Regions from separate parts of the Streptomyces sp. NPDC018031 genome, predicted to be linked through region 1. Evidence: riboswitches for the same ligand, from Rfam matches in the RefSeq annotation. Region 1 holds a riboswitch; each other region holds the start of a gene.
The links. A riboswitch is a leader RNA that binds a small molecule or an ion and turns the genes downstream of it on or off. The one in region 1 is predicted to bind cobalamin.
Positions count from the first base shown of each region.

Region 2: it holds a riboswitch for cobalamin, as region 1 does, so the genes downstream of both, ACH4B3_RS23155 (ABC transporter substrate-binding protein) here and ACH4B3_RS28275 (cobalamin biosynthesis protein) in region 1, are expected to answer to the same signal.
Region 3: it holds a riboswitch for cobalamin, as region 1 does, so the genes downstream of both, ACH4B3_RS06135 (FecCD family ABC transporter permease) here and ACH4B3_RS28275 (cobalamin biosynthesis protein) in region 1, are expected to answer to the same signal.

Region 1 is NZ_JBIRFT010000017.1:50,945-61,116, forward strand. It holds gene ACH4B3_RS28245 (ABC-F family ATP-binding cassette domain-containing protein) at 48-1,646, opposite strand; gene ACH4B3_RS28250 (hypothetical protein) at 1,933-3,408, opposite strand; gene ACH4B3_RS28255 (alpha/beta fold hydrolase) at 3,676-4,812, opposite strand; gene ACH4B3_RS28260 (class II aldolase/adducin family protein) at 4,877-5,524, opposite strand; gene ACH4B3_RS28265 (anion permease) at 5,828-7,066, shown strand; gene ACH4B3_RS28270 (hypothetical protein) at 7,101-7,337, shown strand; cobalamin riboswitch at 7,635-7,772, shown strand; gene ACH4B3_RS28275 (cobalamin biosynthesis protein) at 7,922-9,046, shown strand; gene ACH4B3_RS28280 (cobyric acid synthase) at 9,043-10,172, shown strand, end outside.
Region 2 is NZ_JBIRFT010000011.1:79,396-89,567, forward strand. It holds gene ACH4B3_RS23135 (cysteine synthase family protein) at 1-744, shown strand, start outside; gene ACH4B3_RS23140 (ATP-grasp domain-containing protein) at 741-1,994, shown strand; gene ACH4B3_RS23145 (MFS transporter) at 1,987-3,231, shown strand; gene ACH4B3_RS23150 (class I SAM-dependent methyltransferase) at 3,228-3,977, shown strand; cobalamin riboswitch at 4,031-4,216, shown strand; gene ACH4B3_RS23155 (ABC transporter substrate-binding protein) at 4,246-5,286, shown strand; gene ACH4B3_RS23160 (FecCD family ABC transporter permease) at 5,316-6,398, shown strand; gene ACH4B3_RS23165 (ABC transporter ATP-binding protein) at 6,395-7,315, shown strand; gene ACH4B3_RS23170 (alpha/beta fold hydrolase) at 7,222-8,031, opposite strand; gene ACH4B3_RS23175 (DUF3376 domain-containing protein) at 8,353-10,172, shown strand, end outside.
Region 3 is NZ_JBIRFT010000001.1:1,431,074-1,441,245, forward strand. It holds gene ACH4B3_RS06115 (DUF1416 domain-containing protein) at 1-88, shown strand, start outside; gene ACH4B3_RS06120 (DUF3099 domain-containing protein) at 522-776, shown strand; gene ACH4B3_RS06125 (DsrE family protein) at 1,125-1,487, opposite strand; gene ACH4B3_RS06130 (FABP family protein) at 1,750-2,322, shown strand; cobalamin riboswitch at 2,315-2,454, shown strand; gene ACH4B3_RS06135 (FecCD family ABC transporter permease) at 2,632-3,666, shown strand; gene ACH4B3_RS06140 (ABC transporter ATP-binding protein) at 3,666-4,445, shown strand; gene ACH4B3_RS06145 (ABC transporter substrate-binding protein) at 4,809-5,861, shown strand; gene ACH4B3_RS06150 (Fur family transcriptional regulator) at 5,881-6,357, shown strand; gene ACH4B3_RS06155 (YgfZ/GcvT domain-containing protein) at 6,450-7,415, shown strand; gene dtd (D-aminoacyl-tRNA deacylase) at 7,649-8,074, opposite strand; gene ACH4B3_RS06165 (ABC transporter substrate-binding protein) at 8,220-8,861, shown strand; gene ACH4B3_RS06170 (asparaginase) at 8,933-9,892, shown strand; gene ACH4B3_RS06175 (GNAT family N-acetyltransferase) at 9,999-10,172, shown strand, end outside.

The sequences.
Region 1 (10,172 bases):
CCCGTCACTCCGCGTTGCCAACGGCATGTGCACGGGCGATCACCGGGTCAGGCGAGGGCGACCAGGTCGGCGTAGTCCGCGCCCCACAGGTCCTCGACCCCGTCCGGCAGCAGGATGATCCGCTCCGGCTGCAGCGCGTCGACCGCGCCCTCGTCGTGGGTCACCAGCACCACGGCGCCGGTGAAGCTGCGCAGCGCGCCCAGGATCTCCTCCCGGCTGGCCGGGTCGAGGTTGTTCGTCGGCTCGTCGAGCAGCAGCACGTTGGCCGACGACACCACGAGCGTGGCCAGCGCCAGCCGGGTCTTCTCCCCGCCGGAGAGCACCGCGGCGGGCTTGTCCACGTCGTCGCCGGAGAAGAGGAACGAGCCCAGCGTCTTGCGGATGTCCACCAGGTCCATGTCCGGGGCGGCCGACCGCATGTTCTCCAGCACGGTGCGGTCCGGGTCGAGCGTCTCGTGCTCCTGCGCGTAGTAGCCGAGCTTGAGGCCGTGCCCGGGGACGACCTCGCCGGTGTCGGGCTTCTCGACCCCGGCGAGCAGCCGCAGCAGGGTGGTCTTGCCCGCGCCGTTGAGGCCCAGGATGACCACCCGGGAACCCTTGTCGATGGCCAGGCTCACATCGGTGAAGATCTCCAGGGAGCCATAGGACTTCGACAGGCCCTCGGCGGTCAGCGGGGTCTTGCCGCACGGGGCCGGATCCGGGAAGCGGAGCTTGGCGACCTTGTCCGCGGCCCGCGCCGCCTCCAGCCCGGACAGCAGCTTCTCGGCCCGGCGGGCCATGTTCTGGGCGGCCACGGTCTTGGTGGCCTTGGCGCGCATCTTGTCGGCCTGGGCGTTGAGCGCCGCGGCCTTCTTCTCGGCGTTCGCGCGCTCGCGCTTGCGGCGCTTCTCGTCGGCCTCGCGCTGGGCCTGGTACAGCTTCCAGCCCATGTTGTAGATGTCGATCACCGAGCGGTTGGCGTCCAGGTAGAAGACCTTGTTGACCACCGTCTCGACCAGGTCGACGTCGTGCGAGATCACGATGAACCCGCCGCGGTAGGTCTTGAGGTAGTCGCGCAGCCAGACGATCGAGTCGGCGTCGAGGTGGTTGGTCGGCTCGTCCAGCAGCAGCGTGTCGGCGTCGGAGAAGAGGATCCGGGCCAGCTCGACCCGGCGCCGCTGGCCGCCGGAGAGGGTGTGCAGCGGCTGGCCGAGGACCCGGTCGGGCAGCCCGAGGCTGGCCGCGATGGTCGCCGCCTCCGCCTCCGCGGCGTAACCGCCCTTGGTGAGGAACTCGGTCTCCAGCCGTTCGTACTTCTTCATGGCTCGCTCGCGCGTGGCGCCCTGGCCGTTCGCCATCCGGTCCTCGTTCTCCCGCATCTTGCGGAGCACGGTGTCCAGGCCGCGGGCGGACAGGATGCGGTCACGGGCCAGCACGTCGAGGTCACCGGTGCGCGGGTCCTGGGGCAGGTAGCCGACCTCGCCGGAGCGGGTGATGGAGCCGCCCGCGGGCATGCCCTCGCCCGCCAGGCACTTGGTGAGGGTGGTCTTCCCCGCGCCGTTGCGGCCGACCAGGCCGACGCGGTCGCCCTTGGCGATACGGAAGGAGGCGGACTCGATGAGGACTCGGGCGCCGGCGCGCAGCTCGACGCCGGATGCGGTGATCACGGGAATTACTCCTGGGCAGGGTGGACGGCGGGAAGGACTGACGGATGCGGACCACGCCGTCTAATGCGCGAGGAGAAATGCCATGGATTCAGTTTACCGGGGCGGACAACTGCTTTTCGGGGCCGGCCGGACGCTCCGCAGGCCAACCCCGGACCACGCCGGGAAATTGTGCCGCAGATCACATCCGTGACCCCGGTGCGGAGTTGGGCCCGAGACACCGGACCGCGCCGCCCGGGCCCGGGCCGCCGCACCGCACCCGCGCCGCCGGCCCCGCGACCGGCCGAGGTCAGGAACCGCCGGTGTGCACCTGGAAGGCGGCGCGGCGGACCGCCTTGGCGAGCACCGGGTCGGGATGCGCCGCGGCCAGCGCGACCAGGACCTGCACCGTCCGGGGGTGCCCCACCGCGCGCACCTCCGCCAGCAGCGCCGGGACGGTGCCCTGGACGGCGCTCTCCAGGTGCCGGACGAGCAGCGGGCTCTCGCCGTGGTCGGCGACCGCGGCCGCGGTGTCCACCCACAGCCAGGTGGCCTCCTCCCGGGTGAGCACGCCCAGGGCGTCGTCCGGGTCGCCGCCCTCCAGCTCGGCGAGCCAGAGCAGGGCGTAGGGGCGCAGCCAGGGCTCCTCGGTGACCGAGCGCACCGCGGGCTCGGCGGGCGCGCCCACCACCCGCAGCGCTTCGAAGGCCAGGCCGCGCAGCAGGGCGTCGTCGCCGCGGGCGACGTCGAGGAGTTCGGTCACCGCGCTGGCCACCGGGCGGGCCGCCAGCCAGGCCCGGTACTCCGCACGCGCCGGCCCCGGGGTGAGCCCGGCGCAGCCGCGCAGCATGTCGGCGGCCGGCTGCTCGATGTTCCCGGCCGGGCTCTGGGCGGCGACGCAGATCTGCTCCAGCTTGACCCACACCGCCCAGTTGCCGAGCGGGGTGAGCACCGCCTCCCGGCGGCCCTCGGCCCCGTCACCGACGACGAGCGCGCCGACCGCGGCGAGGGCGTCCAACGCCCAGTCCAGCAGGGCCGCCAGCGGGATGCCGGTGTCCGGTCCGGGCGCCGACGGGCCGGTTCCGGCGCCGGGACCGGTCCCGGCGGCCGGACCGGCGGTGGCCGCCGCGGCGTCCGGGGCTGCCACCGTCTCGACGGCCGCCGGGCGCAGCGCTCCGTACGGCACCTCGCAACGCTCCGTGCGGAGTTCGGCCACCCGCTGTTCCAGCAGGTCGAGCAGGATGGCGAGTTGCACCGGTCCCGCGGAGAGCTGGAGCAGCGAGAGCAACTGGGGCACGGCCTCGACGACTTCGGCGACCGCGGCGGCCTCCGCCTCCGGCGGCGCGGGTCTCGCCAGCGACCAGGCGTCGAGCAGGGCGACCCAGCCGCGCAGCACCGCGCTGTCGTCGCGGTCCCAGGCGCGCAGCCGCCAGCCGGGCCGGGTGGTGCCGCCGTGGAGCTCGACCAGGCCGACCAGCCGGGCCCGGTCCCAGTCGGCCCGGACCCGGTCGGGCGCGGTGCCCAGGGCCGCGGCGGCCCGCTCGGCGGCCGGGCCGGTGAGGGTGCCCCGGGCTCCGTCGTCGGCGGCCGCCCAGCGGGCGACCCGTACCGCGCCGGCGAGTTCGGCCCGCGCCTGGCGGGCGAGTTCGGAGGGCGGTGGGGTGCCCTCGGGTGGCCGGGGGGCCGGACGTGCGGGGCCGCGGTGTGCCACGCCCCGGCGGGCAGCGGCCATCGGCCGGTGGGGGACGAGTCTGAGCCGGGAGTCGCGCGGAGTACGGGACGTCACGGGAGCAGTCTTGCCGCTGACGGCCCGAAAGCCCAATCGGATGCCCGCCGGAGCCTGTCCGGAGCCTGCCCGGAACCCGTCCGGAGCGGTTCCGGGCAGCGCCCGGCCTGCCCGTCCGGAGCGGTTCCGGGCCGGCCCCGGGTGCCGTCCGGAGCGGTTCCGGGCCGGGGCCCGGGTGTCCGTCCGGAGCCCTCCGCGGCCGGCCCGCGCGGGAGCGTCCGGCGGTCCGGGTGGCGGACCGCGGGGCCGGGGCGCCGCGCCGGGCCGCTACATGAGCGGGGTGAGGAAGCGCCGGAGGGCTTCCTCGTAGCGCTGCGGATCGGCGTTCCACATCGCCCCGTGCGGGGCCTGCCGGACGGTGTGCAGGGTGACCAGGTCGGGGCGGTCGGCGGCGAGCCGGCGGGAGAGGTCCCAGGAGGCCACCGTGTCGTCCGGGCCGTGCAGCAGCAGCGTCGGCAGGGTCAGGCCGGCGGCGTCGAACCGCGGCAGGCCGGCCGGGTGGCGCCCGTGGCCGTGCAGTCCGGTCCGGCCCTGCGCCGCGCGCACCGCCAGCGGCAGCAGGAAGGACGGGACGCGGCGGCCGGCCAGGGCGCGCAGGGTGGCCTGCCAGTCCAGCACCGGGGAGTCCAGCACCAGGCCGCTGAGGTGCTGCCGCAGCGCGGACTCGGCGGCGGCGCGGAGCGCCATGGCGGCACCGGTGGACCAGCCGTACAGGATGACGCGCTGGGCGCCGTACCGCACGGCGTAGCGGATGGCGGCGTCCAGGTCGCGCCATTCGCAGGCGCCGAAGTGGGCCAGCCCGTCGCCGGTGCGGGGCGCGCCGAGGTCCCCCCGGTAGGCGACGTCGAGCACCGGGAACCGCTGGCGGTGCAGGAACGGCATGATCACCATGGGGTGCTCGCGGGTGGTGCCCAGTCCGTGGACGGTGATCACCCAGGTGCCGCGGGCACCGGGCACGAACCAGGCGGGCAGCGCCCCGAGTTCCCCGGGGATGTCGATGTCGGCGTGGTCGATGCCGAGGGCGTCCCGGGGGTTGCCGAGGTGGACCTGCGGGGTGATCCGCATCCGGTCGCCGGGGGCGAGCCCACCGTGGGTGACGCGTTCCAGCCGCCGCACCACGCAGTCCGGCGGGTGCGGGGCGTCCGGGAGGACCGGCCCGATCACGGCGTGCGTGGCTCCGCCGGTGAGTCCGTAGACGCCGGGGCGCAGCGCGGCGAAGGTGCGGGTCAGGGTGATCCGGCCGTCGTCGGCCCCGTGCACGGTGACCGGTGGTTCGTCCGGCAGCGGCCGGCCCGGCACCGGGCGCAGAGCCGCGTCACTGGCGTACCGTCCGACCGCCACCGCGGCCGCGCCGGCACTGAGCGTGGTGGTGACGGCCACGGCCGCCGCGGTACGCAGGCGCATCCCTGCCAGTGTGGGCGCGATCGGCGGTGGTGGCCAGTGGGCGTGACCGGCGGGGTGACCGGGGTCACCCCCGCTGCCGGGGCGGCTGGCCGTAGCCGCGGAGTTTGGCGCCGGCCGCGTCGAGCTGGGCGTCGGTGAGCAGGGTGGGGGTGCGCCCGGGGACCGCCGAGGCGGCGAGCCAGACCTGGCACATCCACTCCAGCTGGGCGGTCCGGTCCAGGGCCTGGGCGAGGGTGGCGCCGTAGGTGAGGGTGCCGTGGTTGCGCAGCAGGCACCCGGTGCGGTCGCGCAGCGCGTGGCGGACCTCCGCGGCGAGTTCCTCGGTGCCGTACAGGGCGTAGCCGGCGACGCGGACGCGGCCGCCGAGGGCTCCGGCCATGTAGTGGACGGGCGGCAGCTCGTCGACGAGCGTGGAGACCGCGGTGGCGTGCACGGCGTGGGTGTGCACGATCGCGGCGGCGTCGGTGTGCCGGTAGACGGCGAGGTGCAGCGGCAGCTCGCTGGTGGGGACGGCCGTGCCCAGGGTCCGGCGGCCGTCCAGGTCGGTCCCGGTGATCAGGTCCGGGCCGAGCCGGTCGTAGGGGACGCCGCTGGGGGTGACCAGGACGGTGTCGCCGACCCGGGCCGAGACGTTCCCCGAGGTGCCGACGACGAGGCGGTCGGCGGCGGTCCGGCGGGCGGTGGCCACCACCTCGGCCCAGGCCCTCAGCAGCCGGTCCCGCTCCCCGGCTGGCCGTCCGGCGAGCTGCCGGGCCCGGTCCGCCGGCCCCCACAGCCGGAGCAGTTCGTCCGGGTCGGTCGCCGCCGGGGTCCGATGAGGTTCGTCGTGGTCCGTCGTATCCGTCACAGGCGCCACCTCCGGTGCAGATCATCGCAGGTAAAGCGGGTTATCGGACCGGTGTGACGGAGGTTCGTCCAGGTGCGTCACCACGATGCCCGCGCCAGTTCACCTTCCGTTCACCCTGTAACCCTACGTTCACCGTGCCACTGACCCCCCGACCGATTGCCTGGGTGAATGGAACACATCACGCTTCTCATCGGGATCGTGATCATCACGGCCTTGGTGTTCGACTTTACGAACGGCTTCCACGACACGGCCAACGCGATGGCCACCACCATCTCCACGGGCGCCATGAAGCCCAAGGCGGCGGTGGCGATGTCCGCGCTCCTCAACCTGGTGGGTGCGTTCCTGTCCGTCGAGGTCGCCGCGACCATCTCCAAGGGCATCGTCGACGAATCCGGGATCCAACCCGAAGTGATCTTCGCGGGCCTGGTGGGCGCGATCCTCTGGAACCTGCTGACCTGGCTCGCGGGCCTGCCGTCCAGCTCCTCGCACGCGCTCTTCGGCGGTCTCATCGGCGCCACCGTCGCCTCCGTCGGCTTCGACGCCGTACACGGGGACGCGGTGGTCATGAAGGTCCTGATCCCGGCCGTCGCCGCCCCGATCGTGGCGGGTGTGGCCACCGTGCTGGCCACCCGGCTCACCTACCGGGCCGCGCGCAACACCGACCCGGAGGCCAGCTCCAAGGGCTACCGCGCCGGCCAGATCGCCTCGGCCGCGCTGGTCTCCCTGGCGCACGGCACCAACGACGCGCAGAAGACCATGGGCGTGATGACCCTGGCGCTGATCACCGGCGGTGCGCTGGCGCCCGACTCCGACCCGCCGATGTGGGTCATCGCCTCGGCCGGTGTGGCCATCGCCGCGGGCACCTACCTGGGCGGCTGGCGCATCATCCGCACCATGGGCAAGGGCATCACCGACATCGCGCCGCCGCAGGGCTTCGCCGCCCAGACCGGTGCCGCGGCGACCATCCTCACCTCCTCCCACATCGGCTTCGCGCTCTCCACCACCCAGGTGTGCTCCGGCGCGGTGATGGGCGCCGGGCTGGGCCGCAAGGGCGGCGTGGTGCGCTGGTCGACGGCGGGCCGGATGGCCGCCGCCTGGGTGCTCACGCTGCCGGCCGCCGGGCTGGTCGGCGCCGCCGCCGCGCTCCTCGCCGAGCAGGGCGACTGGGGCGTCACCGCGGTGGCCGTCCTCGCGATCGCCGCCTGCGCCGCGATCTGGGTGGCCTCCCGCCGCAAGCCGGTGGACCACACCAACGTCAACGACACGGACGCGGACGGCGGCGAGCCGGTGGGCGTCGTCACCGCCGCCCTCCAGGCGGTCGCGCCGCCGCCGGTCTCCGGTGCCGCCGCGGTCCCGGAGACCCCGGCCGCCACCCCGGCCCCCGCCCCCGCACAGGCCACGGTCTGAACCCGGACCACGGTCCACGTTAAGGAAGCGTTTCATGGACATCGACTGGGCAGCTCTGGGCCAGGTCTTCGGCGTCAGCCTCGCGGTGACCGTCGCGATGGTGGGGGTGTTCACCCTCGGCATCGTCGGCACCGCACGCAAGCCGGGGACGGACGGCACCGCCGCCACGGCGGCCGGACCGTCCCTGCCGGCCCGCCTCGGCGCCTACCTCTGCTTCGCGGTCTGCGCGGCCGGGGTGGGCTACGGCATCCACCTCATCGTCAGCGGCTGAGTACCGGCCCGCGCCGCACGGAGCTCCCCCGGGACCCGTGCGGCCGCCGGCCTCCTCCGCGTACGCCCCGCCCCGCCGCACCCCGGCGCGGCGGGGCGTACGCGCGCTCGGGCCCGGCCCCGGGCCGGTGTCCCGGGGGTGATCCCGGGGTGATCCCGGGGCACGCCGCCGTCCCGGCGCCGCACCGCGCGCCGGTGTGCCTCCCCGCGCAGGTCAAGGCTGGGATCCCGGGGTCAAGGGTGAGTTGACGGCCGTTCCCGCGCCGTGGTGGACTGCCGGAGCCAAACGGCGGCATGGAGAGGAAGCCGGTGCGAATCCGGCGCGGTCCCGCCACTGTCACCGGGGAGCGCTCCGCCACCTCGAGCGAGGTCACGGCCCGTCACCACGCCGGGCTGGAAGGCCGGTGGACGCGCCGATCCGGGAGCCAGGAGACTCTCACCGCCGGTCACGTCGAGCCAGGGCGCGGACCCTGAGTGAGGACACACCCCATGCCCGGCACCGCCACGCCGCCGCCCGCCCCCGCGTCGTCGTCCCCGCCCGCACCGCCGGGCCCGTTCCGCCGAGGCGTGACGGCGGCCTGAGCCATGCGTGCCGACCACGCCGTCAGCTTCGCGTGCGGCGCCGCCCTCGGCTTCGCCTGCGACCTGGCCCTGGGTGACCCGCGCCGCGGCCACCCGGTGGCCGCCTTCGGCCGGGCCGCGGCGGCCGTCGAACGCCGCCTCTGGCGCGATCACCGGGCACCCGGCGCCCTGCACACGCTGGTCTGCGCGGGCGGTGCCGCCGCCGGCGCCGCCCTGCTGAACCACGCCGTGCGGCGGCCCGCCGCCCCGCGGGCGCTGTCCCGGGCCGCCGAGACCGTGCTGGCCGCCGCGGCCACCTGGGCCGTCCTGGGCGGCACCTCGCTGTGCCGGGAGGCCACCGTCATCGGGCAGGCGCTCACCGCCGGCGACCTGGCCGTGGCCCGGGAGCGGCTGCCGCATCTGTGCGGGCGCGACCCGCAGGCCCTGGACGAGCAGCAGATCGCCCGCGCGGTGGTGGAGTCGGTGGCCGAGAACACCTCCGACGCCGTGGTGGGCGCCCTGGTGTGGGGGGCGCTGGCGGGCGTGCCGGGACTGGTCGGCTTCCGGGCCGTCAACACCCTGGACGCCATGGTGGGCCACAAGTCGCCGCGGTACCGCAGGTTCGGCTGGGCGTCGGCCCGGCTGGACGACGTCGCGGGCTGGCCCGGCGCCCGGCTCACCGCCGCGCTGGCCACGCTCGGCGGGCCCGACCCGCGCGGCGCCTGGCGGGCGTGGCGCGCCGACGGCGGCGCCCACCCGAGCCCCAACGCGGGCCCGGTGGAGGCGTCGTTCGCGGGCGCGCTGGGCGTCCGGCTGGGCGGCACCCTCGCCTACGGCGGCCGGGTGGAGCACCGGCCGGTACTCAACGCCGGCGGCCGCCCGGTGGCCGCCGCCGACATCGCGCGCGCCGCGCGGCTGTCGCGGCGGGTCGCGGCCCTGGCCCTGGCGGCCTCGGTGGCCGGCCGGCTGGCCGGAGCGGGCCTGCGGTCCGCACGCGTGGGCCGCGCGGCGGCACCCGCGGCGACGGTGGCCGCGGTCGCGGCGGCGGTGGCCGCCGGGCGTACCGCGGCGCGCCGCCGGGCACGGTCCATTCCGGGCGGCAGCCCGCTGACGGTGCGGCCGTGTGCCGCGGAGAAGGACGGCCGATGACGTCGGAAGCGACATCCACCACGCCCGCCGCCGGGGCGACCGCGGCCGGCCCGGCCGGCGCGCCGGGCCGGACGCTCGGCGGCGGTCTGCTGGTCGCCGGGACGACGTCGGACGCGGGCAAGAGCGTGGTGACCGCCGGCATCTGCCGCTGGCTGGCCCGCAAGGGCGTCTCGGTGGCGCCGTTCAAGGCCCAGAACATGTCCCTGAACTCCTTCGTCACCCGGGACGGCGCGGAGATCGGACGCGCGCAGGCGATGCAGGCCGCCGCCGCGCGCGTGGAGCCGACCGCCCTGATGAACCCGGTGCTGCTGAAGCCGGGTTCGGACCGCACCAGCCAGGTGGTGCTGCTCGGCAAGCCGGTCGGCGAGCTGAGCGCGCGCGGCTACCACCGGGGCCGTCAGGAGGCGCTGCTGGGCACCGTCACCGAATGCCTGGAGGAGCTGCGGCGCACCCATGACGCGGTGATCTGCGAGGGCGCCGGCAGCCCCGCCGAGATCAACCTGCGCCGTACCGACATCGTCAACATGGGCATCGCGCGCGCCGCCTCGCTGCCGGTGGTGGTGGTCGGCGACATCGACCGGGGCGGGGTGTTCGCGTCCTTCTTCGGCACCACCGCCCTGCTCTCCGCCGAGGACCAGCGCCATGTGGCGGGCTATCTGGTGAACAAGTTCCGGGGCGATGTGACGCTGCTGGAGCCGGGCCTGGACATGCTCCGCGGCCTCACCGGCAGGCCGGCGCTCGGGGTGCTGCCGTACGCGCACGGCCTCGGCATCGACGAGGAGGACGGGCTGCGGGTGTCGATGCGCGGCGCGGTGCGGGAGAGCGTGGTGGCCCCGCCGCACGGCCGGGACCTGCTCCGGGTGGCGGTGGCCGCGGTACCGCTGATGTCGAACTTCACCGACGTGGACGCGCTGGCCGCCGAACCCGGCGTGGTCGTCCGGTTCGTGGACCGGCCGGAGGAACTGGCCGACGCCGACCTGGTGGTGCTGCCGGGGACCCGGGGCACCGTGCGGGCGCTGGCCTGGCTGCGGGAGCGGGGGCTGGCCGACGCGGTCGCCGAACGCGCCGCGCAGGGCCGTCCGGTGCTCGGCATCTGCGGCGGGTTCCAGATGCTCGCGGCCTCCAT
Region 2 (10,172 bases), on a different contig from region 1:
GAGGTCCTCGGCGCCACCGTCGAGCAGGTGAGGCCCTCCCGAAACCTCAAACTGGACCAGGAGTTACGCGTCCGGCGGGTGCGGGAGATCCTCGCCGAACGGCCCGACACGCACTGGATGCGCCAGTACCACGACGACATCCACTACCTGGGGTACCAGGAGGTCGGCGACCTGGTGGCCGCCACCGTCCCGGACCGGCCGCTCACCGTGGTCGGCGGCGTCGGGTCCGGCGCCTCGACGGGCGGGCTCGTCGAGCACCTCAGGCGCCGGGACCCGTCCGTCCGGCTGGTCGGTGTCCAGCCGTTCGGCAGCGTCACCTTCGGCAGCCAGGACCACCACGACCCGGAGGCGATCATCGCCGGCATCGGCTCCTCGATCGTCTTCGACAACGTCCGCCACCACCTCTACGACGCCGTGCACTGGATGGACTTCACCCACGCCATGTCCGGCACCGTCGCCCTGCTGCGCGAGCACGCCGTCTTCGCCGGGCTGTCCACCGGCGCCGCCTACCTCACCGCCCTGCACGAGGCGCGCCGCCAACCCGAGCAGCTCCACCTGGTGATCGGGGCCGACACCGGCCACCGCTACGTCGACCTGGTGCACGCCCGGCACGCCGAGGCCCAGGACCCGGCCGCGCTCAAACCGGTCGAGGTCGGCACCCCCGAGGACATGTCCATGCCCTGGTCCACCATGGCGTGGGACCGCACCCCCTGCCCGACGCACTGGAAGGAAGCGGCGGCGTGACCCTGGTCTGCCTGGAATCCCTCACCTTCGGACTGGGACACCTGGTCCGCGCCGCCGACCGGGCCGGCGAACGGCTGTGCCTGCTGACCCGCGACCCCTCCTGGTACGGCCACGAACTGGACCGGCTCCCGGCCGGTTCGCTGGACGTGGTGCGGGCCGACACCCTCGACCCCGAAACGGCGGCGGCGTGCCTGGGCCGCACACCGGACCTGCGCGGGCTGATCAGCTCCACCGACACCTGGACGCTGACCGGCGCCGATCTGACGGACCGCTTCGGCCTGCCCGGCCTGGACGCGGCGGTGCTGCGGCTCACCCGGGACAAGGCCGCGGTCCGCGACCGGCTGTTCGAGGCCGGACTGACGCGGGCCCGCGCGGTGGTGGCCGACCCCCGGGACGCCGACGCCGCCGCGCTGGTGGTCAAGGAGGTGGGCCTGCCGGCGATCCTGAAGGACACCGCGGGGACCGGCAGCCAGAACGTCTGGCTGGTCCGGGACGAGAAGGAGACGGACGCCGCGCTGCGCGAGGCCGCCCCCCGGCGGCTGACCGGCCGGCTGTTCGCCGAGCCGTACTTCTCCGGACCGGTGTACAGCGCCGAGACCCTCACCTGGGCGGGGCGGACCCGGCTGCTGGGCGTGTCCAGCCGGCTGATGTCGGCGGAGCCGCGGTTCCGCGAGGAGATCACCGCGTTCCCCGTGGCGTTCCCCGGAACGCGCCACGACGAGCTGGAGCGGTGGCTCGACCGGGTCCTGGCGGCGATCGGGTACACCGACCGCTTCGCCCATGTCGAGTTCGCCCTCACCACCACCGGTCCGGAAGTGGTCGAGATCAACCCGCGGATCGGCGGGGCCCTGGTCGGCCACGGCATGTGCCGGGCGCTCGGGGTGAACGTCTACGAGGCGATGGTGGAGGCCGCGCTCGGGCGCCGGCCGGCCCTCATGGACGCCGAGCTGCCCGGCGGGCCGGCCGTCGCCTTCGTCCTGGGCTACCCCCGGCACCCGGGGGTGTTCACCGGTGTCGCCGGCCTGGAGCGGCTGGCGGACATGCCGGGGTCGCCCGCCTGGTACCCGGTGAAGCGGGTCGGCGACCCGGTGGAGCACCTGGGCGACAGCCGCGGCTACGCGGGCATCGTCTACGCGGAGGGCGAGACGGCCGAGCTGGCCACGCACTGCGCGGTCGCCGCCGCCAACGCGGTGCGCGTGCTCACCGAGCCGTTCCCGGAACCGGCCGGCGACCGGCCCAGCGGTGGCTGAGCGCGCCGGCCGCCGGGCACGGGACCGGGGACTGCGGGCCGCGCTGTCCACACTGAGCGGCCCCCTGCGCTTCCTGCTGCTCAGCTCCTTCCTGATCCCGCTCGGCAGCTTCATGGTGCTGCCGTTCATGTCGGTCTTCCTCCACCAGCGGCTCGGGATGGGACTGGGCGCGGTCGGCGTGGTGCTGGCCGCGGCGTCCCTGGTCCAGTTCTCGGGCGGGATCGTCGGCGGTGCGCTCGCCGACCGGTGGGGTCTGCGGCGCACCATGGTCTGGGCGCTGGTGGTGCGCACCGCGGGGTTCGTGGCGTTCCTGCTGGCGCTGCGGTGGCCCCCGCTGGCCGTGGGCGCGCTGATCCTGACCTGCTGCGGCGCGGCGCTGTACCTGCCCGCCAACAAGGCGTACCTGGTCCACGGCGTGGCCGACGAGCGGCGGCCGGCGTTCCTGTCGGCGGGCAACGCGGCGCTCAACGCGGGCATGGCGGTGGGCCCGCTGATCGCCGGACCGTTCGTGCTGACGTCGCCCGGTCCGCTGTTCCTCGCCGTCGCGGCGCTGTTCGCGGTGGTCACGGCGGGCCATGCGCGGCTGCCGGAGCAGGGGGAGGAGCGCCCGCGCGGGAGCGGCACCGGCCAGGGACTGCTGACCGGGGTGGCCGTGCTGCCGTTCGCCGCCAACGCGCTGGCGTTCTACCTGTACTTCCACTTCCAGCACTACCTGGCGGTGTACGCCGTGGAGCGGGCCTCCAGCGCGTTCTACAGCGTCGTGCTGCTGACCTGCTTCGTGCTCGTCATCGTCGTCCAGCCGTTGGCCTCCGGCCTGATCCGGCGGATGAGCTACCCGGCGGCCCTGGTGACCGGGTTCGCGGGACTGGCCGCCGGCCTGGCGGTCCTGGGCTGCGGCAGCAGGGCGGCGCTGCTGGCCGGCGGAGCGCTGATCACCCTGGGCGACATCGTGCTGTTCCTCAAGAACGACCTGGAGGCCCTGCGGCTCAGCCCGCGCTCGGACGCCGTGGTCTTCGGCCAGCAGCGGCTCGCCGCCGGCCTGGGCGCCTGCGCCAGCGGTGTGCTGGGCGGGCAGCTGTACGACCTGGCCGAACGGGCCGGCGACACCGGCGGGTTCTGGCTGCTGGCCGCCGCGCAGTGCCTGCTGCTGCCCCCGCTCCTGCTCCTGCTGCGCCGCGGCGCGGCCGCCCCTGCTGTCCACCACGACGACACGGAAGGGACACCGATCCTTCGATGACACACACCGGCGGGTTCCAGGACGACGACTTCTGGACCGAGTTCTACGACTTCCTCTTCCCGGCACAGCGCTTCACCCAGGCGGAGGAACTGCTCGACAGCTCACCGCTGCTGTCGTTCCCGGACGGGGCGAGGGTGCTCGACCTGTGCTGCGGCGCGGGCGTGTTCACCGTCCCGCTGGCCCGCCGGGGCTTCGAGGTGACCGGCGTGGACCGCAGCCCGGCCATGCTGGACCGGGCGCGCAAGCTGTCCGCCGACGCCGGCGCGGCGGCCAGGTACGTGCGGTCCGACGTGCTGGAGTACAGCGAGCCCGGGGCCTTCGACGTGGTCCTCAACATGTTCACGTCCTTCGGCTACTTCGCGGACCCGGCCGACAACGCCCGGGTCCTGAGCACCATGCACGGCTGTCTGGCGCCGGGCGGCACGCTGCTCCTGGACCTGGCGGGCAAGGAGCTGCTGGCGCGCAAGGTCGTGCCCCCCAAGGTCGTCCGGCGCGGCGCGGACCTGCTGGTGCAGACCGACACGGTGCTGGACGACTGGGCGCGGCTGCGCAGCGACTGGGTGCTGGTGCGGGGGGACCGCGTGACGCGCGCCAGTCTGGTGTGGTTCGTCTACAGCGCCGTGGAGTTGCGGGAGATGGCCGAGCGGGCGGGGTTCCGGAACATCGAGATCTTCGGCGGGTTCGACGGCCGCCGCTACGACCAGGACGCCGAGCGGCTGATCCTCCGGGCGACCCGCGGGGAGTGAAACCACCGGGGGCGCGCGGTGTTTCACCGCGCGCTCTTTCGCCGTTCGTCCGGCGAATCGTAATATCACCCGGTCATCACCGCGACGGGAGATCAGGAAGCCGGTGCGATTCCGGCACGGTCCCGCCACTGTGACCGGGGAGTGCACCCCTTGGAGACGGCCACTGCGCGCGGCGCGGGAAGGCCCGGGGGAACGTCGATCCGGGAGTCAGGACACTGGCCTGTCGCGGGCCCGATCCGAGGAGCGCGGACTCCCCAGGAGGCTCTACGTGTACGACGGCACGACCCGTTCCCCTTCCCCCGCCCCGCCCGCACGGCGCCGCCGCGCGCCCCGCGCCGCGGCGCTCGCGCTCGCCCTGTCCGCGACCCTGTCGGCCGGCTGCGGCACCTCCGGCGACACCCGCGACGACCGCCCCGCCGCGTCGTCCGCGACGGGCTTCCCGGTCACCATCGACAACTGCGGGACCCGCACCACCTACGACAAGCCGCCGTCCCGGGTGGTCACCATCCACCAGCACCCGGCGGAACTGATGCTCGCCCTCGGGCTGAAGGACCGGATGGTGGGCACCGCCTTCCCGGACTCCGCCGTACTGCCCGAACTGCGCGAGGACTTCGAGGCCGTGCCCGAACTGGCCGAGAGGGAACCGTCCTTCGAGACCGTGCTGGAGGCCGAACCGGACTTCGTCTACGGCGGCTACGGCAGCGCGTTCGCCGAGAACGAGGGCCGCTCCCGCGCCGCGTTCGCCGACGTGGGCATCGACACCTACCTCAACCGCGAGTACTGCGGGCGGAAACAGGTGTCCATGAAGGACACCTACGACGAGATCCGCACCATCGGCAGGATCTTCGGTGTCCCGGAGCGGGCCGACCGGCTGGTCACCGACCTCCAGGCGCGCGTCCGCTCCGCCACCGACGCGGTCCGGGACGCGCCCGCGGTGCCCGTGTTCGTCTACGACAGCGGCGACAAGGCGGCGTTCACCGCCGGTGGCAAGAGCCTCGGCACGGAGATCATCCGGCTGGCCGGCGGACGGAACGTCTTCGCCGACCTGGACGAGGTCTTCGGCGAGGTGTCCTGGGAGCAGGTGGTCGCCCGGAACCCCGAGGTCATCGCCGTCTACGACTACGCGGGGGCCGGCAGCGCCGAGCGGAAGAAGGAGTTCCTGCTCGACCAGCCCGCACTCGCCGACGTCCCCGCGATCAAGAACAAGCGGTTCGTGGTGCTGCCGCTCACCGCCACCCTGGTCGGCGTCCGCCCGCCGCACGCGGTGCAGGACCTGGCCCGCGGACTGCACCCGCGGAGGTTCCGGTGACCGCCCCGCCGAAGTCCGTCCCCCGCACGGTGCCCCGGGCCCGGACCGCACCCGGCGCGGCCGGACCGCGCCGCTGGGGCCACCCGGTGACCCTCGGGGTCCTCGGCCTGCTGCTCCCGCTCTCCCTCACGGCGGGCATGGCCATCGGATCGGTGCACGTGCCGCCGGGCGAGGTGTGGGGCATCGTGACCCACGCACTGGGCGCCGGCTGGTCCGAGCCCACCTGGTCCCGGGCGCACGAGACGATCGTGTGGGAGGTCCGGGCGCCCCGCGTGCTGCTCGGCGCGATGACCGGGGCCGGGCTCGCGGTGGTGGGCACCGCCATGCAGGCGCTGGTACGCAACCCGCTCGCCGAGCCCTATCTGCTGGGGGTCTCCTCCGGCGCGTCCCTGGGCGCGGTCACGGTGATCGTCTACGGCCTGAGTGTGTTCGGCACCGCCTCGCTGTCGGCCGCCGCGTTCGCCGGGGCGCTGCTCACCCTGCTCGTGGTGTACACCACGGCCCGGGCGGGCGGCCGGATCACCCCGGTACGGCTGGTGCTGTCGGGCGTGGCGGTCGCCGCGGTGCTCACCGCGGTGATGGACCTGCTGCTGCTGACCAGCGACCGGGGCAACGAGGCCCGGGCGGTCCTCGCCTGGACCCTCGGAGGTCTCGGCGGAGTGCGCTGGGACACGCTCTGGCTGCCCGGGGCGGCGCTGCTGCTGGGCATCGGCGTGCTGCTGATCCAGGCCAGGTCGCTGAACCTGCTGCTGGCCGGTGAGGAGTCGGCCGCCACCATGGGGCTCGACGTGGCCCGGTTCCGGCTCCGGATGTTCGTCCTGCTCTCCCTGGTCACCGGGGTCCTGGTGGCGGCGGCCGGGCCCATCGGCTTCGTCGGCCTCATCCTGCCGCACATCGTGCGCCTGTTCGTGGGCGGCGACCACCGGCGGGTGCTGCCGGCCGCCGCGCTCGGCGGAGCGGTGTTCCTGGTCTGGGCGGACATCGCGGCCCGGACCGTCGCCGCCCCGACCGAGATACCCGTCGGCGTGCTGACCGCCCTGTGCGGCGGGCCGTTCTTCCTGTGGCTGATGTACCGCGACGCGCGCCGGGACGACCGACGGGGGCCGGGATGACCGCGGCCGAACTCGCCGTCGAAGGCGTCACGCTCACCGCCGGCGCCCGCCACCTGGTGCGGGACGTCTCGCTGGCCGCCCGGCCCGGCGAGGTGATCGGACTGGTCGGCCCCAACGGCAGCGGCAAGTCCAGCCTGCTGCGCGCCGTCTACCGGGTGCTGCGCCCGGACACCGGACGCGTCCGGGTGGACGGGGCCGACACCTGGTCGCTGCCCGCGCGGCGGCTGGCCCGCACCCTCTCCGCCGTGGTGCAGGAATCCGGTGCGGACTTCGACCTGACCGTCCGGGAGGTCGTCGCCATGGGCCGCACCCCGCACCAGCGGCTCCTCGCGGGCGACACCCCGGAGGACGCCCGGCTGATCGAGTCGGCCCTCGCCTCCGTGGACGCCGCGGAGCTGGCGGACCGGCCCTTCGACCGCCTCTCCGGCGGCGAGCGGCAGCGGGTGCTGATCGCCCGGGCCCTGGCCCAGCAGCCCGCGCTGCTGGTGCTCGACGAACCGACCAACCACCTCGACATCCGGCACCAGCTGGAGGTCCTCGGCATCCTGCGGCACCTGCCCGCCACCGTCCTGGTGGCCCTCCACGACCTGAACCTGGCCGCCTACTACTGCGACCGCCTCTACGTACTGCGCGACGGCGAGGTGACCGCCTCCGGCCCGCCCGTCGAGGTGCTCACCCCGCGGCTGCTGTCCGAGGTGTACGCGGTGGCGGCGGAGGTGACGGTGCATCCGCGGACCGGCGCCCCGCACGTGACCTTCCTGCCCGGGGAGGCCGCCGGGCCGCGAACGGCCCCGCCCGGCCACCCCGGCGGCCGGGCGTGCGGTCACCCGCCCGCCGAAGGGCCGGCCACGCCCGCCGAACCGTCCAGGAACCCCAGTACCAGGGGGCTCGCCAGCCGGCGGAACTCCTCGAAGTAGGCGTGCCGGGCGCCCTCCAGCAGGTGCAGCCGGGCCCGCGGGACACGGCGCGCCAGCAGCGGCGCGTTGGCCACCGGGTTGAACCGGTCGGCGGTGCCGTGGACGACCAGGGTGGGCGCCTGGATGCGGGGCAGCGCGTCCCACGCGTCGTGGCGGTTGCTGGCGAGGAGGTGCCGCCGCCGGGCGTAGGCGGGCATGGCCGGATCGCCGACGGTCCGGTGCGGTCCGGGATGCGCTGCGAGCCACTCGGGGGTGTACATCAGGTCGAGCAGCGCGGCCCGGACGGCCGCCGGGTCCGCCCCGGCCAGGGCCGCCCGGACGGCCCGGTCCCGTTCCACGGCGTGCGGGCCGCCGGGTGAGGTGCAGCCGAGCACCAGGCGGTGGACGCGGTCGGGGTGCCGGGCCGCGACCCACTGCGCCACCCGGCCGCCCATCGAGGTGCCGTACACATGGGCGCGCTCGGCGCCGAGGTGGTCGAGTACGGCGACGACGTCCCCGGCGAACCCCTCGGTGCTGTAGGGCTGGTCGGGCTTGTCGCTGTCCCCGGTGCCGCGGTAGTCGAGGGTGACGGTGCGGTGCGCCGCCTCGAAGTCACCGCGGACCGCGTCCCACCAGTGATGGTCGTTGGACTGCCCGGCGAGCAGGACCAGGGGAGTGCCCCGGCCCCGCACCTGGTAGGCGATCCGGTGTCCGTCGGTTGCGGTGGCGTACGGCATGGGGCCCCTCGGGCAGCAGACGTCGGGTCGGTGCGGCCGGCCCGGAGCCGGGGCGGCCGGGCCGGGCGTGCCGCCCGCCGCCGCTGCACGTCGTCCGGTGATCCGCCGTCACCCGGTCATGATCCATCCACCGGACGGTCCGGTCGAGGGGATTTCGCCGGGCCGTCCGGCGGCCCGCACACCATCCGGCCCGGCCTCCGGGCCCCGCCCCGGCGTCCGGCGGGCACCCGGCGCTCGGCGTTCCGGGACGCTGGGCCGGATGGCGCAACGGCGACCCGCACGGAGATGTACACCCGGCCGGGCCACCCTAGCTTTGCCGGTATGGCGACGTTCCCCCCACCGGCTGCGACCCGTCCGGTGCCGCGCTCCGAGACCCGCCTCGCCCTGGTGATGAACGGCGGGGTGAGCCTCGCGGTGTGGATGGGCGGGGTCACCCACGAACTGGACCTGCTGTGCCGGGCCTTCCAGGACGGCGCCGAGGACCTGCCGCCCGGAGACCGGGACGCCGAGGTCCACGCCGTCTGGCGGGAACTGGCCGCGGAGGCCGACACCCGGGTCGTGGTGGACATCGTGGCCGGCACCTCCGCCGGAGGACTCAACGGCATGGTCCTCGCCACCGCCCTCGCCCGCCGGGCGCCCCTGCCCGACCTGCGGGAGCTGTGGGACAAGTCCGCCGCGCTGAGCGAACTGCGGGAGCCGGTATCGCGCACCAGCCTGCTCAGCGGCGACGCGTTCCGCGGCAAGCTCCAGCGGGAACTGCGGGCCATCGGCGCCGAGGGCGCCGGACTGCGGCCGCCCCAGCCGGTCACCCTCTTCGTCACGGCCACCGCGCTGGACGGGCGCGCCCGGTCGTTCACCGACGGCTTCGAGAACCACTTCGACGTCCGCGACCACCGCCGGCTCTACCGGTTCCGCCGCGGCCACACCGTGAGCTTCCGGTACACCGGAGGCGGCTGGCGGTTCACCGACCGGGAGACGGACGACTTCGAGCCCGCCGACACCGCCGTCCTGGTGGAGGCGGCGCGCGCCACCGCGAGCTTCCCCGGCGCCTTCGCCCCGGTCAGCGAGCAGCCGATGCTGGGCAACCGGGTCCTGCCGGCGCTCGTGCACAACGACCGCGCCGGCTGTGTCATGGACGGCGGTGTGCTCAACAACGCGCCCTTCATGCCGGTCCTGGAGGCCGTCAGCAAACGCCGCCTGGACGCCCCGGTCCGCCGGCGGGTGGTCGTGTTCATCGTCCCGTCCACCGGGCGGCTCACGATGGAGGACGCCGGCCGGCAGGAGTGCGAGGACAAGCCGTGGCCCGGCGCGGTGGCGAGCGCCCTGCGGTATCCGGCCGAGGCCGACTTCCGGAGCAGCACCGAGGAGCTCGGCGCCCGGCTGAGCACCAGCATCCGGGACACCCAGCTCGACCTCTTCAGCCGCGCCCGGGAGTCCGGCACCCTGGCCGGCCGGCTGAACCGGACCGCGCTCGGGCTGCTCACCGAGTACCGCCGCAACCGTGCCCGCGCGGTCCTCCTCGACGTGCGCAGGCGCCTGGAGGAGGCCGAGACGGTCACCGCCCTCGTCCCGGCACCGGAGGCGGGCATCGCCGAGGTCGACGCCCTGCTCGCCGGGCGGGACCCCAACTGGCTTCCCCCCGCCCGGGCCAGGAGGCTGACCGCCTGCCACCGCGGCGAGTGGCGCTGGGGCCTGGTGACCTGCGTACGGGTGCTGCAGTGCCTCAGCAACGACCTGCACGAGCTGCACCGCAGCCGCGACGAACTGCCCCCGGCGCGGCGCACCGCCCTGATCGAGGGCGCGGTGTCCGTCCACGACCTGCTGGAGAAGGCACAGGCCCTGTTCGACGCGTCCGACGCCCGACTGCGGGTGCTGCGCCCGGTGGGCGGCGGCATCTCCGACGACCTCGCCGCCACCCTGCTGCAGCGGGTCTTCGAGGAACTGGCGGTCCCCGCCCGGGTCGCGTCCCTCGTCGAGCAGGCCGCCGGCACCTACGCCACCGCGCTGCGCCGGGCCGGGGTGAAGCGGTGGCGGCCCCGCGACGTCGTCGAGACCTGTCTGGCCGTCGAGATCGCGACCCGGGTCTACGCCCCGCCGTCGAAGATCGTCGAGCCGCTGACCCCGGACTTCCACTTCCTCCG
Region 3 (10,172 bases), on a different contig from region 1:
CGTGCGCGCCCTCGTCCCGGGCGCGACCGCGGACCGCACCGTCGTCGCCCAGAAGGGCGGACTGGCGGAGGTCGCCATCGCCGTCTGAGCCGTGCGCACCGGCTCAGCGAGACGAGGGCCGCACCCCGGGGTTGGACGCCTCGGCGGGGTGCGGCCCTCGCCGCATGCCCGGAAACCCCCGGCCGTCGGCGAGGCCCCGGAGCCCCGCCGTCGCCGGGCTCCCGGAACCCCCGGCCGTCGCCGCCGGGCCACCGGAACCCCCCGGCCGTCGCCGCATGCCCGGTGGCCCCGGTTCTCCCCGCGCGTCCGGCATCCCTCGCCGTCGCCGCACCCGGCATCCCTCGCCTGCGCTGCCCCGGGCCCGGGGGCGGTGCCGGGGAGCGGCGCCGGGCAGCCCCGGGCGCGCGGGGCGGACACCGGCGCCCGCCCGCGCGGCGCGGGGCGCGGCGGTGGCGCGGACCCACCCGTCCGCCCCGGCCGGGGCCGGTGCCGGACGGCGCCCCCGGCCGTAGGCTGAAGGTATGTACGCGCGACGGCGCCACACCTATTTCGTACTGATGGGAGTGTGTCTGGCGCTCTTCATCACGGCCTGGGCCGTGGTGCGGCTGTGGTCGGTACCAGTGGCCGTCGGGATGTGCGTCGTCGCCATGGTCATCCCCCCGTTCGCCGCGATCGTCGCCAACCGGCGGGGGCCGGACGACCGGTGGTGGGACGAGACCGGCGACCGGCAGTCGGACGAGTGGTGGCGCGAGATCGACCGCCGCGAGCCGCGCTGAACGGCGCCCACCCGGCCCCGCGCGCCGGAACACCACGCCGGAGCACGGCGCCACACCGCGCCGGAACACCCCACGGGAACGTCGCACCGGTCCGCACCGACGGCCGCCGCGCACGACGGCCGGACCAGCACGAAAGCCGGGCCTGAACGAAGGCCGGACCAGCACGAAGACCGGGCCCGCACGAAGACCGGGCCCGCACGACGGTGGGGCGGACCCGGAATGCCCGTGCCACGCCCGGCCGCGGCCCACCGGCCGGCGCCACGCCCGTCCGGGGCCCACCGGCCGGCGCCCCGCCATCCGAGCCCGCCGGCCCGTGCCACGCCCGTCCGGGCCGCCGGCGGCGCCCCCTCAGTAGACGAGGGCCTGCACGCCGTCCGGCATGATCTCGCTCACGAAGACCTGCGCCCCGGCGATCCGGGCGCCCTCGATCAGATCCTTCTCCTCGATCCCGCGGCGCGCCGCGCACTGCGTGCACACCGTGACGGTGCCGCCCGCCAGGATGCCGTCGAGCAGCTCCGGCAGCGGGGCCGCGTGCGGCAGCTCGAACTCCGCCGCCCGCCCCGGCAGCGCGAACCAGGTGGACTCCCCGGTCAGCCACAGCGAGACCTCGACCCCGCTGGCCGCGGCCACCGCCGCCACCGTGAACGCCTGCGAGCACCGCTCGGGCGCGTCGGCGCCCGCCGTCACCTTGATCACCAGCTTCTTGGCCATGTCGGCACTGTAGTGCGCGGCGCGCCCGCCTCCTGCCGCGCACCTCACAGCACCGGCGCGCGGACCGCCCACTAGACTTGGCCACGGTCCGTAAAACCCTCACTCCGTCCGAGGAGCGCGCTCGTGCTTGAGGCAGTCTTCACCACCCTGCTGGTCCTGGTCGCCGTCGCTGTCGTCGCTTTCGCCGGGCTGACCTGGAAGAAGCTGTACCAGGGCCAGCGCTGACTCCCCTCCCGCCCCTCTCCACAGATCGCCTGATTCCATGATCGAGATCCCGTCCGACCTCCACCCGGACCTCGTGCCCCTCGCCTTCCTCCTCGGGAACTGGGCGGGCGCCGGCGTCGCCGACTTCCCCGGCTCGGAGAAGTGCAACTTCGGACAGGAAGTCACCTTCAGCCATGACGGCCGGGACTTCCTGGAGTACGTCTCCCGCAGCTGGGTGCTCGACAGCGAGGGCAAGAAGGTCCGCCCGCTGGAGTCCGAGTCCGGCTACTGGCGCATCGACAAGGACCGCAAGGTCGAGATCGTGATGGTCCGCGACCAGGGCGTGGTCGAGGTCTGGTACGGCGAGCTGGCCGAGGGCAAGCCGCAGATCGACGTCGTCACCGACGCGGTCGCGCGCACCGCCGCCTCCGGGCCCTACTCCGGCGGCAAGCGACTGTACGGCTACGTCAAGGGCGACCTGATGTGGGTCGGCGAGAAGGCCACCCCCGAGGTGCCGCTCCGCCCCTACATGTCGGCGCACCTGAAGAAGGCGGTGACCCCGGAAGAGGTCGCGGCCTGGGCCAAGGACCTCGGCGACCTCCCGGACGACGGGATCGCGTTCTTCCGCTAGACCCGGTTCCAGCAGCACCTTCTCCACCCGCCCCGCAGGGGAAGTCCGGTCGAAATCCGGCGCTGACCCGCAACTGTGGGCGTCCCGCGAGGGACGCGAGCCAGATCACCTGCGGCGGCGGTCGTTCCTGACAACTCGCCGTGGACTGCGAGGGGATCCGCCACCGGCGCTGTGCCCGCACAGCCCGCCCCGGGCGCCCTTTCCCGTAGGTACGAAACGGCCCGAGGCGAAGGCGACCCGCCCGTGGCAGCCACCACCAGGACCGCACCCGACACCGAGACCGCCGGCCCGCGCGCACCCGGCGCACCGCTGCGGCTGCCGCTCCCCCCGCTGGTCGGCGCGGGCTGCGCCGCCCTGCTGATATCCCTGGTCTGCGGGGCCGGCCTGGGCTCGGCCGGCATCGGCTGGCCCGAGGTGCTGCGCTATCTGCGCGCCGGGCTCACCGGCTCGGCCATCGAGCGGCACGAGGTCGCCGCCTACACCATCGTCTGGGAACTGCGCTTCCCGCGCGCCGTGCTCGCCGCGGTCGTCGGCGCCGGGCTGTCGGCGGTGGGGGTGGCGGTGCAGGCGATGGTCCGCAACGCGCTCGCCGACCCCTTCGTCCTGGGCATCTCCTCCGGAGCCGCGGTCGGCGCCAACGCCGTCCTGCTCTTCGGCGCCTTCACCGGCCTCGGCATCTGGGCCCTGTCGGCCTCCGCGTTCGTCTCCGCGCTCGCCGCCATGGCCCTGGTCTACGCCGCGGCCCGCACCCCGCAGGGGCTCACCCCGCTGCGCCTGGTCCTCACCGGCACCGCCATGTACTACGGCTTCTCGGCGATCACCACCCTGATGGTGTTCAGCGCCGACCGCGGCGAGGCCGCCCGTGCCGCGATGATGTGGCTGCTGGGCAGCCTCAGCGGAGCGGGCTGGCCCTCGGTACCGATCGCGGCCGCCGCCGTCGCCGCCGGACTCGGCTACCTGGCGCTGGCCGCCCGCCGGCTCAACGCGCTCGCCATGGGCGACGAGACCGCCGCCGCGCTCGGCGTGGACGCCCGGCGGCTGCGCACCGAACTGTTCGTGGTGACCGCCGCCGTCACCGGCGCGGTGGTGGCGGTCAGCGGGGCGATCGGGTTCGTCGGACTGATGGTCCCGCACATCACCCGGATGCTCGTCGGCGCGGACCACCGCCGGGTGCTGGCGGTCGCCCCGCTGCTCGGCGCGGTCCTGCTGGTCTGGGTCGACATCCTGTCCCGGGTGCTGCTGGCACCCGTCGAACTCCCGGTCGGCGTGATCACCGCCGTCATCGGCGTGCCGTGCTTCGTGCTGCTGATGCGCCGCCGCGGCCACCACCTCGGAGGTGCCTGATGCGGCTCGACATCGAGAACGTGACCGTGGACGTCGCCGGGGCCCGGCTGGTGGACGACCTCACCCTGCGGGCGGACAGCGGGGCGCTGGTCGGCCTCGTCGGCCCCAACGGCAGCGGCAAGTCCACCCTGCTGCGCTGCGTCTACCGCGCCCTGCGCCCCACCGCCGGCGCGATCCGGCTGGACGGCACGGACCTGCGCACCCTGAGCGCGCGGGACGGCGCCCGGCGGCTGGCCGCACTCCCCCAGGAATCCACCGGGGAGTTCGGCTTCACCGCCGCGGAAGTGGTCGCCATGGGCCGGCTGCCGCACCAGAGCGCCGCCGGCCGCACCAGCGCGACCGACCGGGAACTGTGCACGGCGGCGCTGGCCCGGGTCGGCGCCGCCCACCTCGCCGACCGGAACTTCCACACCCTCTCCGGCGGCGAGAAGCAGCGGGTGCTGATCGCCCGGGCGCTCGCCCAGCAGCCCGCCGTCCTCGTCCTGGACGAGCCCACCAACCACCTGGACATCGCCCAGCAGCTGGAGGTGCTGGCGCTGGTGCGGGACGCCGGGCTGACCGTGCTGGCCGCCCTCCACGACCTCAACCTCGCCGCCGTCCACTGCGACCGCCTGTACGTCGTCGCGGGCGGCCGGATCGTCGCCTCCGGCACCCCGCACGACGTCCTCACCCCGGAGCTGCTCGCCGACGTCTTCGGCGTGCGCGCGCACCGGGTGCGGCACCCGGAGACCGGCGCGGTGCAACTCCTCTTCGACCGGCTGCCGGCCACCGCCCCCTGAGGCCCCGGTCCCACCCCCGGGACCGGGTCCGGGACCGGGTTCCGGGACCGGGACCGGGACCGGGACCGACGCGCACCACCCCGCCCCGCCCCACTCCACCCGCGCTGTGCCTCCCCCACCCACCCGCGCTGCGTCTCTCCCGCCCACCCGCCCTGTGCCTCCCCCACCCACCCGCGCTGCGTCTCTCCCGCCCACCCGCGCTGTGCCTCTCCCGCCCACCCACCCTGTGCCTCCCCCACCCACCCGCGCTGCGTCTCCCCCGCCCACCCGCGCTGCGTCTCCCCCGCCCACCCGCGCTGTGCCTCTCCCACCCACCCGCCCTGTGCCTCCCCGTACCTCCCCCACCCACCCTGTGAGGTCCCCATGCACGCCCGTTCCCGCACGCCCGCCCTGCTCCTCGTCGCTGCCCTGGCCCTGGCCGGGTGCGGGGCCGAGGTCAAGGACGACGAGACCACCGCCGGGAAGCACGACCGGTCCGGCCACTACCCGGTCACCGTCGAGAACTGCGGCGTCGAGACCACCTACGCGGAGATGCCGCGGCGCGTGGTCACCAACGACGTCGGCATCACCGAGATCATGTTCGCCCTCGGTCTGGAGGACCGGATGGCCGGGTTCGTGACGCCCGACGACAAGGGCGACCTGGCCGGGGTGCCCTGGAAGGACGGCTACGACAAGGTCCGGTGGCTGTCGAAGAAGGAGATCAACAAGGAGATGGTGCTGGACGCCCGGGCCGACCTGGTCTTCGCCGGCTGGAACTACGGCTTCGGCGAGGACGACGGGTTCACCCCGGCCGCCCTGGAGAAGCTCGGCATCGGCAGTTACGTCCTCACCGAGTCCTGCCGCAACGGCCGGGGCTCGGCACGCGGCGTGATGCCGCCGCTGGACGCGCTCTACACCGACCTGACGAACCTCGGGAAGATCTTCGACGTGGAGGACCGGGCCGCGAAGCTGGTGCGCACCTTCCGGGCCCAGGTCGCCGAGGCCCGGGCCGAGGCCCCCCGCGGCGCCGACCGGCCCACGGTGTTCCTCTACGACGACGGCCGGGACAAGCCGTTCACCTCCGGCCGGTTCGCCGCACCGCACGACATCATCACCAAGGCCGGCGGCGACCACATCATGAAGGACCTCGACGACTCGTGGACCACCGTCGGCTGGGAGACCGTCGTCGAACGCGACCCCGACGTCATCGTGATCAACGACTACGGGGACACCGGCGCCGAGCAGAAGCGGAAGTTCCTGGAGAGCTACCCGCCGCTGCGCGACGTGTCCGCCGTGAAGCACGGCCGGATCTTCGTCCTGGACTACGCCGACCTGGTGGAGAGCCCGCGCAACCCGGCGGCCGTCGCCGCCCTGGCCGGCTATCTGCGCGAGGTGGCCGACGAGCGGCGCGACGCGGGCGGCAACCGATCCCACTGACCGTGCCTACACTGGGCCCGTGGCGACCACCGACTGGAAGACCGACCTCCGACAGCGCGGCTACCGCCTGACGCCCCAGCGCCAGCTGGTGCTGGAGGCCGTCGACCGCCTCGAACACGCCACCCCCGACGACATCCTCACCGAGGTGCGCCGGACCGCCAGCGGCGTCAACATCTCCACCGTCTACCGCACCCTGGAGCTGCTGGAGGAGCTGGGCCTGGTCAGCCACGCGCACCTCGGACACGGCGCCCCGACCTACCACCTCGCCGACCGCCACCACCACATCCACCTGGTGTGCCGGGACTGCACGGACGTGATCGAGGCGGACCTGTCGGTGGCCGAGTCGTTCACCCGGAAGCTGCGCGAGGAGTTCGGCTTCGACACCGACCTCAAGCACTTCGCGATCTTCGGGCGGTGTACCCGGTGCGCCCGCGGCGAAGGCGCCCCGGCCCCCGCCGAGGGCGCCGCCGGCCGAGGCCCGTCCGCCACCTCCTGAGCCGCCCCGGCCCGGGCCCGCGCCCCGCGGTGGCCCCGGCCCGGCCCGCTCGGCGGGCCACCGCACGGACCGCACGACGTAGGCTGGCCCGCATGAAGAGCCCTTTGCTGTCGCTGCCCGGCGCCGTCCCCGGCGAGGGCCCCGACGAAGGCGTCGCCGCCCACTACGGCGACCTGTTCCGAGAGCAGCGCGCGCTCGCCGACGGCACCGGATTCGTGGACCTGTCGCACCGCGGCGTGGTCACCGTGACCGGCCAGGACCGGCTCAGCTGGCTGCACCTGCTGCTCACCCAGCACGTCAGCGACCTGCCCCCGGGGCAGGCCACCGAGGCGCTGATCCTCTCCCCGCACGGCCACATCGAGCACGCGCTGTACCTGGTGGACGACGGCGAGACCACCTGGGCGCACGTGGAGCCCGGCACCCAGGAGGCCCTGCTCGCCTACCTGGAGAGCATGAAGTTCTTCTACCGGGTGGAGACGGCGGACGCCACGGACGCCTACGCGGTGGTCCACCTGCCGGCCGGCAGCATCACCGCGGTTCCGCCGGACGCGGTGGCCCGCGAAACGGCGTACGGGCGCGACCTGTTCCTGCCCCGCGCCCGGCTGGAGGAGTTCGCCGCCGAGGCCGGCCCGGCGATCGGCCTGCTGGCGTACGAGGCGCTGCGGGTCGAGGCGCACCGGCCGCGGCTGGGCATGGAGACCGACCACCGGACCATCCCGCACGAGCTGGGCTGGATCGGCACCGCGGTCCACCTGCAGAAGGGCTGCTACCGGGGCCAGGAGACGGTCGCCCGGGTGCAGAACCTCGGCAAGCCGCCGCGCCGCCTGGTCTTCCTCCACCTGGACGGCAGCGAGGTGAAGCTGCCCGGACACGGCGCTCCGGTGCGGCTGGCGTCGGAAGGCGTGGAAGGGCGCCAACTGGGCTTCGTCACCACCTCGGCGCGCCACCACGAACTGGGCCCGATCGCCCTCGCCCTGGTGAAGCGGAACGTGCCGCTCGACGCCGGGCTGATCGCCGACGGCACGGCGGCGGCCCAGGAGGCCGTGGTCGAGCCCTGAGCGGGATCCCGGCCGGGGGCTGAGCAGCCGGTCGTCACCGAGTCCTGAACCGGGTCGCGGCCGGGCCCTGAGGCCCGGTCGCGGCCGAGTCCTGGACGGGCTCGCGCCCGGGGCCTGAACGCGGCCGCGGCCCGGCGGGCGCCGATGGAGCCGCGGCCGGGCGGGCGCCCAGCCGGGTCCGCCGGGCCGCCCCGGCCGGCGGACCTCGGCGTACCGCGCGCCGCGCCGCCCGGCTACACCTCGACGAGGACGGTGAACGGGCCGTTGTTGGTGAGCGAGACCTTCATGTCCGCCCCGAACCGGCCCGTCTCCACCGGCGCGCCCAGCTCCCGCAGCCGCGCCACCACCTCGTCCACCAGCGGCTCCGCCACCTCCCCGGGGGCCGCCGCGTTCCAGGTGGGCCGGCGCCCCTTCCGGGCGTCGCCGTAGAGCGTGAACTGGCTGATCACCAGGAGCGGCGCCCCCAGGTCGGAGCAGGACTTCTCGCCCTCCAGGATGCGCAGCGACCACAGCTTGCGGGCCAGCTGCGCGGCCTTGGCGGGGGTGTCGTCATGGGTGACGCCGACCAGCACGCACAGCCCCTGGCCGACGATCTCGCCCACCGTCTCCCCGTCGACCACGACGGAGGCACCGTTCACTCTCTGTACCACAGCACGCATGCCGACAATCATGCCGTGCGTCCATCCGGGGCGGATCCGCCGCACTGCCACTCCCGCGTGGGACCCGAAATGGCACGATGCGGGGAACCCAGTGCGTTATGTGGACAGTGCGGCGCCACGCCGTGCACCGAGGGGACGGACACGCATGAGCACACTCGGCACCGGACACCCGCCCGGGCCCGCAACTCCCATCCGCGCCAAGGGACGCGAGATGCGCACCGCGCTGCCCGGCGCGGGCCGGACGGAGGCGGCCCCGCGGCCGGAGATCCCCCGGCCGGGCACCGCATGCCACGACGGGGGCCGGCCGGACCGCGCGCCACTGGGCCGCCTCCGGCTGGCCGAGCTACGCGAGCTGCGCCGCGACTCGCAGCGCGAGGAGGCCGACCTGAGCTACGTACGGCGGCTCCTGCAGGGCCGGATCGACATCCTCCGGGCCGAACTGGGGCACCGCTCGGCCCCCGCCGGGCCGGTCGTCGACCGGCTGCCGCAGATCCTCGCCGACGAGCCGCCGCGGCAGCGCGGTTCGGCCCGCCATGTGACGCTCGGCACCCCGCACGGCGAGGAGTACCGGCGGCTGGCCGAGTCGATGCTCGCCGAGGTGGAGCTGTCCGACCTGCGGGCCCGCACCGACGAGGAGCTGCACGGCGCGATGGGGCGGCTGCAGGGCTACGAGCGGCAGGTCTCCCGGCGCCGCCAGGAGCTCCAGCAGACCGCGGACGGTTGCGGTGCCGAGATCGCCCGCAGGTACCGTGAGGGAGAAGCACAAGTAGACGACCTGCTCGCCTGAACGGCCCGCTCACCGGCGCCGGCCCCGGGGCGCGGCGGGTCCCGCACGCCCCGCACCCCGGAAGGCCGACGATGACCTCCTCCTCCACCGCCATACGCCCGGTCCTCGCCGAGGTCGTACGTTCCGGCTTCGTCGAGGGCCACCACCGGGGCTCGCTGGTGGTGCTGGCGGCGGACGGCGGTGTGGAGCGCGCCCTCGGCGACGTCGACGCCCCGGTCTTCCCCCGGTCCAGCAACAAGCCGATGCAGGCCGCGGCCGTGCTGCGGGCCGGTCTGGAACTGTCCGGGGAGCGGCTGGCACTGGCCGCCGCGAGCCACTCCGGGGAGCCGTTCCACCTCGACCTGGTCGAGCGGATGCTGGCCGAGTACCGGCTGCCGGCGGACGCCCTGCAGACCCCGCCCGACCTGCCGCTGGACCCGGAGGAGGCGGAGCGCTACCTGGCGGCCGGACGGACCCGCGACCGGATCACCATGAACTGCTCCGGCAAGCACACCGCGATGCTCGCCGTCTGCGTCCGCAACGGCTGGCCGCTGGAGAGCTACCTCGACCCCGGCCACCCGCTCCAGCAGCTGATCCACACGGTGGTGGAGGAGGCCGGCGGCGAGCGGGTCGGGCACGTCGGCACCGACGGCTGCGGCGCCCCGCTGATGGCGCTGTCGCTCACCGGCCTGGCCCGCGCCTACCGGTCCTTCGTGCTGGCCGCGCCGGGCACCGCCGAGCGGCGGGTGGCGGACGCGATGCGCGCCCACCCCGAGTACGTGGCTGGCACCCGCCGCCCCGACACCTGGCTGATGCGCGAGGTGCCCGGCGCCCTGTCGAAGATGGGCGCGGAGGCGGTCCAGGCGGTCGCGCTGCCCGACGGCCGGGCCCTGGCGTTCAAGATCGACGACGGTGGGCTGCGGGCGCTGGGTCCGGTGCTGGCCCGCGCCCTGGAACAGCTGGGGATCTCCGCCCCGGTGCTGGCCCGGATCGGTGACGCGCCGCTGCTGGGCGGCGGGGTCCGGGTCGGCGAGGTGCGGGCCGCGTTCTGAGCCGGCCCGGTCCGGGCGGCCCGCTCCGGGCCGCCCGGACCGGGCCGCCCGGACCGGGGGCGAAAACCCGGTGCGCCGGAGGCCGTGGGGCACCTAGCGTGGGCCCATGGGCCTCGACATCCGGACGATCGAAGAATCCGACCTGCACGACTGGACCCTGGCGCTGCGCACCGGCTTCCTGCGGCCGCCGACGGTCAGCGACGAGGAGATCGGGTTCCGCCGGACCGGCTTCGTCCCGGAACGCACCCAAGGGGCCTTCGACACCGACACCGGACGCTGC